Regions from separate parts of the Actinocrinis sp. genome, predicted to be linked through region 2. Evidence: riboswitches for the same ligand, from Rfam matches in the RefSeq annotation. Region 2 holds a riboswitch; the other holds the start of a gene.

Region 1 (3,202 bases), on a different contig from region 2:
GCGCGACCATGTCCTCGTGGTCGAAGTACGCGTACTTATACCCCTTCATCACGGACCGCTGCACGCGTTGCAACGCCTCGCCGAACGGCACGTCGGCGACGTCGAGCACGCATATCCCGGCCTGCGCGACGGTGCACACGACATCGGCGAGCCCCGGGCGGAAGCGATTGCCCACGATCGGCCGGATCACCACCGGGTTGATCCCGTTGACCTGGTGCAACCCGACCGCGAGGAGCGTCATGAGGACGGTGGACGTGCCCGATCCGCTCGCGGCGGCGAGTTCGCGCACCGGGGGCAGCAGCGCCCAGCTGTCGAACTCGCCGTGCCAGTAGCGCGGCTGGTCCGCGGCGCCGGGATTGTGGAACCGGTCCGGATCGATGGAGCGGAACACCTCCTCCCAGTAGCGCATCGCGGCGGCGCCGTGCCGTCGCCCGGCCGGCGATCGCTGCCACTGTGCCTGCGAAAGCGGTGCCAGGCCGTCGACCGGCGCAGCGTCCTGAGCCGCCATCTCGCGCAGCATCACGCCGAGCCCGGCGGCGTCGGCGGCCAGATGGCTGATCATCGCCGCCATGTGCGTCGGCCGTCCCCGGTGCAGGATCGTCGCCATCCGCACCGGCCACTCGGCGGTGAAGTCGAGCCCTGTGTCGCGGTACCGCTTGCACACCGCCTCGGCGACCTCGGCCGGATCGTCGTCGCCCGCGTCGACGACGTCCAGCGGAAGCTGTCCGGAGGCGTGCACGACCTGAATCGGCCGATCCGCGTCGAGGCGCAGACGGGTGCGCAGCGACGGGTAGCGGCTCATTGCGTAACGCAGAGTGCCGAGGATTGTCTCGACAGTCATCCCCTCGGGCAGTGCCGTCACGCCGCCGAGTGGTAGCCAGCTGGCCAGGGCGGTTATCGTCGCCCAGTTCTCCTTCTGGCCCCACGAGAGCTCGCCCTCGCCCGCGCCGTCGCCTTCGAACGCGACCATGATCTGTTCCCGTGCCCTGGTCATCGCCAGCCTCCGACGGGTGCCATTACGGTTATGTCCGGTAAGAACGTAAGAACCGTGCGAAAGTGTAGCGGCGTGTCGAGTGCTGCGGACCGTCCTCGGCGAAACTACGGATGCCACCACGCGGCTTCGTTCCGTTACTGATCGGTCACTCGGGCGCGAATCGGACGTCGAAACTTATACGTACCGTGACTGGATATTCGCCCTCGGTCGAAGAATCGGCTGTAACTACCGCTTGATACTCACTCATCGTGACAAACGGCGGGTCGGTCAGGTACTGTCACTGATCGTGTGTCCGGCCACTCGCTGACGGAACAGTCGCACCGGCACACCCGCCGAGTCCGCGTACCCGCCCCAAGGCGGCAGCGGAGCCGGGGACCCATGAGTCCCTCGGGGTGAATCGGTGCTCAATGTGACCGGTATTTGACGGTTGGTAGCCGTCGCCGCTCCCACGTGCACTGTAGGGCGAATTCCTTGCGCCCGAACCCGTCAGCTAACCCGGTAGGCGGCGCAAGGAGAGGCGACACCTGCCGTGGGCGTGATCAAGCTCCCTTTCTCGCATGCCAAGAAGTACATCCCGAGTCGGCGCAGCATGGCCGGCGCTGGCGCCGCCGTCGCGATGCTCGCGGGGCCGCTCAGCCTCGTGACTGCGGGCGCGGTGAGTTCAACCGCCGCCGCATCGGCGACATCGGCCAACGCCGCGTATGCCGAGTCGGCGCCGGACGCGCTGGTGGCGAAGTTCGTCGCCGCGAGGTCGGCTACCCCCGCCAAGCGCCCGGCCGCACCGGCGTCGCTCGCCGCCAAGCCCCCGATGTCCAAACCTCCGGTGCCCAAGCCGGCTGCGCCCAAGGCTCTGGCGAGCGCGCCAGCGGCTGCGCGTGCCGCTGCGTCTGCGCCGAAGCCCGCGGTCAGGGCGGCCGTCGCCAAGCCGGCCGATCCGTACGCGGGTGTCACCGCCGCGCAGCTTGAGCCGGCCGGCCTGTACGGCTACCAGGAGTATTTCGTCGCGAGCCCTGAGCAGTGGCAGAACGCGAAGACGATCGTTCGGGTCGCCCAACGGCGCGGCATGTTCCCGTACGCCGCGGTTATCGCCATCGCCACCGCGTTGCAGGAGTCCACGCTGCGCAACCTGACCGTCGCCGTCGACGCCGACTCGCTCGGCCTGTTCCAGCAGCGTCCTTCGATGGGGTGGGGCAGCGCGAGCCAGCTGACCGATCCCGCCTACGCCACCGGGGCCTTCCTCAGCGCCCTGACGCAGTACGCGCCGGCCTACGGCTCGATGCCGCTGTGGCAGGCCGCGCAGGCCACCCAGCGTTCCGGCTACCCCACCGCGTACGCGCGCTGGGAGGACCAGGCGGCGCGCATGGTGGCGCAGATCGCCGCAGGAGGCTGACAGCTCCCTGTCGCCCCGGCGCCAGCGCCGGGCCGGGCGGCTCTGCTCACGGCCCGCGTCTCGTCTACGGACGCGGGCCGGAGCGCCACCGTGGCGGAAGTGATGAGCGTGGACGAAGCGGGAACAATGCAAACGCTCGTCATGCGTCTCAGAAAGCTGCGGAGGGCCGACCACCGATGAAGCGCCCGTTTGCTCGGCCGGGCCTGTCGCCCTATGACGCCTACCGGCAGCCTTCCGCGCCACCGCGGTCCGGGGCGGCCCGGGTGACCTGGCTCGGCGTCTCCACGCTGCTCGTCGACGACGGCGCCACTGCCCTGATGATCGACGGCTTCTTCACCAGGCCCGGCCTGCTGCGCGTGCTGACCGCGAAGATCGCGCCGCGGACGCGGACCGTCGCCGAGTGCCTGCGGCGGGCAGGCGTCTCCCGGCTGGCCGCCGTCATCTGCGCACACTCGCACTACGACCACGCACTCGACGCTCCGGCGGTGTGCGCGCAGACCGGGGCTTTGCTGGTCGGCTCTGCGTCCACTGCGAACATAGGCCGGGGGCAGGGCCTGCCCGAAGACCGCATCCTGGTGCCGGAGACGAACAGCCCGCTCGCCTTCGGCACGTTCACCGCGACGCTGATCGAGTCCGTACACAGTCACGGGGACCGCTTCCCGGGGCGCGTCGACGCGCCGCTGGTCCCGCCCGCGCGACCGTCTTCGTGGGCTACCGGTTCCTGTTACTCGATCCTCGTCGAGACCGGCGGCGGTGCTCACAGCCTTCTGATCCACGCGAGTGCGAACTACGTGCCCGGCGCGCTGCGCGGGCAGCAC
Region 2 (3,202 bases):
CGCTCCTTCATCTCGGCGGCGGCCTTGTTGGTGAAGGTGATCGCCAGGATCTCGCCGGGATGCACGTCGCGTTCGGCCAGCAGATAAGCGATGCGGTGGGTCAGCACCCGCGTCTTGCCGGAACCCGCGCCGGCCACGATGAGCAGCGGGCCGCCGGTGTGCGCGACCGCCTCACGCTGCGCCGGGTTGAGCCCGGCGAGCAGCGCCTCGGGGTCGAGATGCGAGCGGCGGGCGGCCGGGGCGAAATCCCGTTGCGATTCGGCGCGCTCGTGCTCCTCGTCGGGCGGGGGCGGCGGCGCGGACTCGTCGTCGGCCCAGGGCTCGTCCGGCAACTCGCCTTCGACCGGGAACGCGGCCGAGGAGAGCGAGGGCAGCGCGGCCTCGGCCCGCGTACGCGCCGCGCCGGGTGCGGTGGTGCGCGGCGGCTTCGGCAGGTCGAAGAGGGGCGCACCGTGGGAAGCTGAGGAACTGCTCCAACTGCTCATCAAGCACGAGTCTAGGGCCCCTGGCAGACGGATTCCGGTCGTCCGGCGGGAACATCGGCCGCAGGCCGACCGTCGACACCTTGACACCAATCTGTTCGAAGAAGTCTGCGTCGGCAAGGATCGAAAACCCGGCCGGGTAAGCAATGCACGAACAACACGGTGTGGAGTGCCGCGGCTACGCAGACGGGCCGGCGAGCGCCGCGCGACCGGCGACGAGTGATGCTGAGGCCTGAGATGCCCGCCCTTTTTTTCGACATCACGTCGGGAAGATGGCGAAGCCGCGTCGACAAGTGCGCGGCGTCGGCGGGCGGTCCGTTTTAGCCGGAAAAAGCTCCAGGCGAAACGGGCAATCGAGTACAGACCGCGGGCCGGGGCGCCGGTCGCGTGCGACGTTCCGCCAAGGGCGCGCAAGGGGCAGCACAGCAAAGGGGAGTAAAAATCCGCGGCCCCAAACCCGCCATTCGGGCGACATCTCGCTAAGGTTACGGCCCAGAAGTCAGCGAGCCTGCCGGTCCCCCGCACCGGCCGCGGGCTTCCGCGCCGAATCCCCGGCGTTGCCAGGATCGGAATATGCGTCCTCTCCCCCAAGGAGTGATATTCCGCCGGGCCGCGTCGTGGAGCCGGGGACCCATATGTCCCTCGGGGTGAGTCGCCGCGCCAGTCCCATCGGCCTTGGCCGAAGGCGACGGGCGGGGCGTAGGGCGACTTCTTCCGCCCGAACCCGTCAGCTAACCCGGTAGGCGCCGTCGGAAGAAGGAGTTATGGCGTCCCACCGCGCCCCGAAGGTATCCGGCCGGGTCACCACGACCGCGGCGACCGTGGTCGGCGTCACCGCCGGCACCGTCGCGCTGCTGCCGAGTACCAGCCAGGCGTCACCCACGCCGAGCCTCGACCAGGTCAAGGCCCAGGTCCAGCAGCTGAACGCGCAGACCGATCAGGCGACCAACCAGTACGACGCGGCCAAGGAGCAGTACGCGAAGCTCCAGCAGAAGGTCGACGGGCTCCAGGCGCAGATCACCCAGGAGCAGACCACGCTGAACTCGTTGCAGACCTCGATGGGTTTGCAGGCCGCGGCGGCCTACCGCACCGGCGGCATCTCGCCGACGCTGCAACTGGCACTGAACTCCAGCCCCGACAAGTTCCTCAGCCAGGCCGGGATCGAGAGCCAGCAGGCCGATCAGGAGGCCGTGCTGCTGAGGTCGGTGTCGCAGGACAAGGCGCAGCTGGCCCTGGACAAGAAGTTCGCCGCGCAGGCGCTCGCCCAGCAGCAGGAGGTGCTGGCCCAGGCGCAGGCCGCCAAGACCAAGATCGAGGCGACGCTCCAGTCGGAAAAGGACCTGCTGAGCAATCTGACCGCCGCGCAGCAGGCGCAAGTCACCAGCGCGGGCGGAACGACCAGCTACAGCGGGCCGCTGCCCGCCGTCTCGGGCCGGGCCGGTATCGCGGTGCGGTACGTCGAGTCGAAGGCCGCGGCGGGTGACTGGTATGCGTGGGGCGCGACGGGCCCAGACAACTTCGACTGCTCCGGGCTCATGTACGCGGCTTGGGCTGCTGCGGGTGTCCAGATACCGCGCACGTCGGAAGAGCAGTTCTCCGGTCTGAGCCAGTTCTACAGCGCTTCGCAGCTCCAGCCCGGCGACCTGGTCTTCTTCGAGGGAGACCCGCCCGGCCACGTGGCGATGTACGTCGGCAACAACATGGTCGTCCACGCTCCGCACACCGGTGCGCAGGTGCAGTACGCCTCGCTCGACCCCAGCTCCTCGAACTACATCTACATGTCCGTCGTCGGGTACGCCCGGGTCGGCTGACTCAGCCTACGGCGAGCCGCCGGCCGGAAGCTCCGGTCGAAGCCGGTTCGCCGTAGAGTACGCGCAGTAACACCACTGGTTTTACGAACCTCACGAAAAAGCGGGTGGATACGTCAAGGCCGGCCCCTCCCCCGAACCAGCCTGACAATCCGCCCCGTAGCGCCCGGACCGCCGAACCGCCGCAACCACCCACCACCTCCTCTGCGGCAAGTACCCACCCGGCGGTCCGGGCGCTCACACCTTCGCCACACAGCGGTAGCGAAGACGTCCCGGAGAGCCGCCTCTCGGGCCCTCCTTCGACCTGCCTCAGACCTCTGCGGTGGCCTCTGCGAACGCCGCCCAAAGACGCGCGTACGTGCCGCCCGCGGCGAGCAGCGCGTCGTGCGTGCCGTCCTCGACCACTCGGCCGCCGTCGAGCACCACGATCCGGTCGGCGCGCGCCGCCGTGGTCAGCCGGTGCGCGACGACGAGCGTGGTGCGGGCGCGCGAAAGCTCGTCCATCGCCCGGGTCACCGCGGCCTCGGTCGCCAGGTCCAGAGCCGCGGTCGCCTCGTCGAGCAGCAGGATGTCCGGGTCGACCAGATAAGCGCGGGCCAACGCGAGCATCTGGCGCTGACCGGCCGACAGGTTCCGGCCGCGCTCGCCGACCTGGTGCAGGTAGCCGTCGGACAGCCGGGACACGACGTCGTGCGCGCCGACCGCCCGCGCCGCCGCCTCTACCTCGGCGTCGGTGGAGTCCGGACGGCCGTATGCGATGGCGTCGCGGACCGTGCCCGGGAACAGGAACGCCTCCTGCGGCACGACGCCGAGCCGCGCGCGGTACGCGGAGAGGTCGTACTCACGCAGATCGACGCCGTCTACGCACACCACGCCGGACGTCGCGTCGTAGTACCGCGCGACCAGCTTCAC

What was found. Region 2 has a riboswitch for cyclic di-AMP ahead of VGS97_RS12245 (C40 family peptidase). Riboswitches for the same ligand answer to the same signal wherever they lie in the genome.
Region 1: another riboswitch for cyclic di-AMP. It lies ahead of VGS97_RS02110 (hypothetical protein); the one in region 2 lies ahead of VGS97_RS12245 (C40 family peptidase).

Annotation. Positions count from the first base shown of each region.
Region 1 covers NZ_DASYZI010000027.1:3,376-6,577, reverse strand. Annotated here, with positions in the region: gene VGS97_RS02115 (condensation domain-containing protein) at 1-994, opposite strand, end outside; cyclic di-AMP (ydaO/yuaA leader) riboswitch at 1,315-1,514, shown strand; gene VGS97_RS02110 (hypothetical protein) at 1,530-2,384, shown strand; gene VGS97_RS02105 (MBL fold metallo-hydrolase) at 2,561-3,202, shown strand, end outside.
Region 2 covers NZ_DASYZI010000194.1:2,636-5,837, forward strand. Annotated here, with positions in the region: gene pcrA (DNA helicase PcrA) at 1-374, opposite strand, end outside; cyclic di-AMP (ydaO/yuaA leader) riboswitch at 1,076-1,243, shown strand; gene VGS97_RS12245 (C40 family peptidase) at 1,247-2,293, shown strand; partial or broken gene VGS97_RS12250 (ABC transporter ATP-binding protein) at 2,600-3,202, opposite strand, start outside.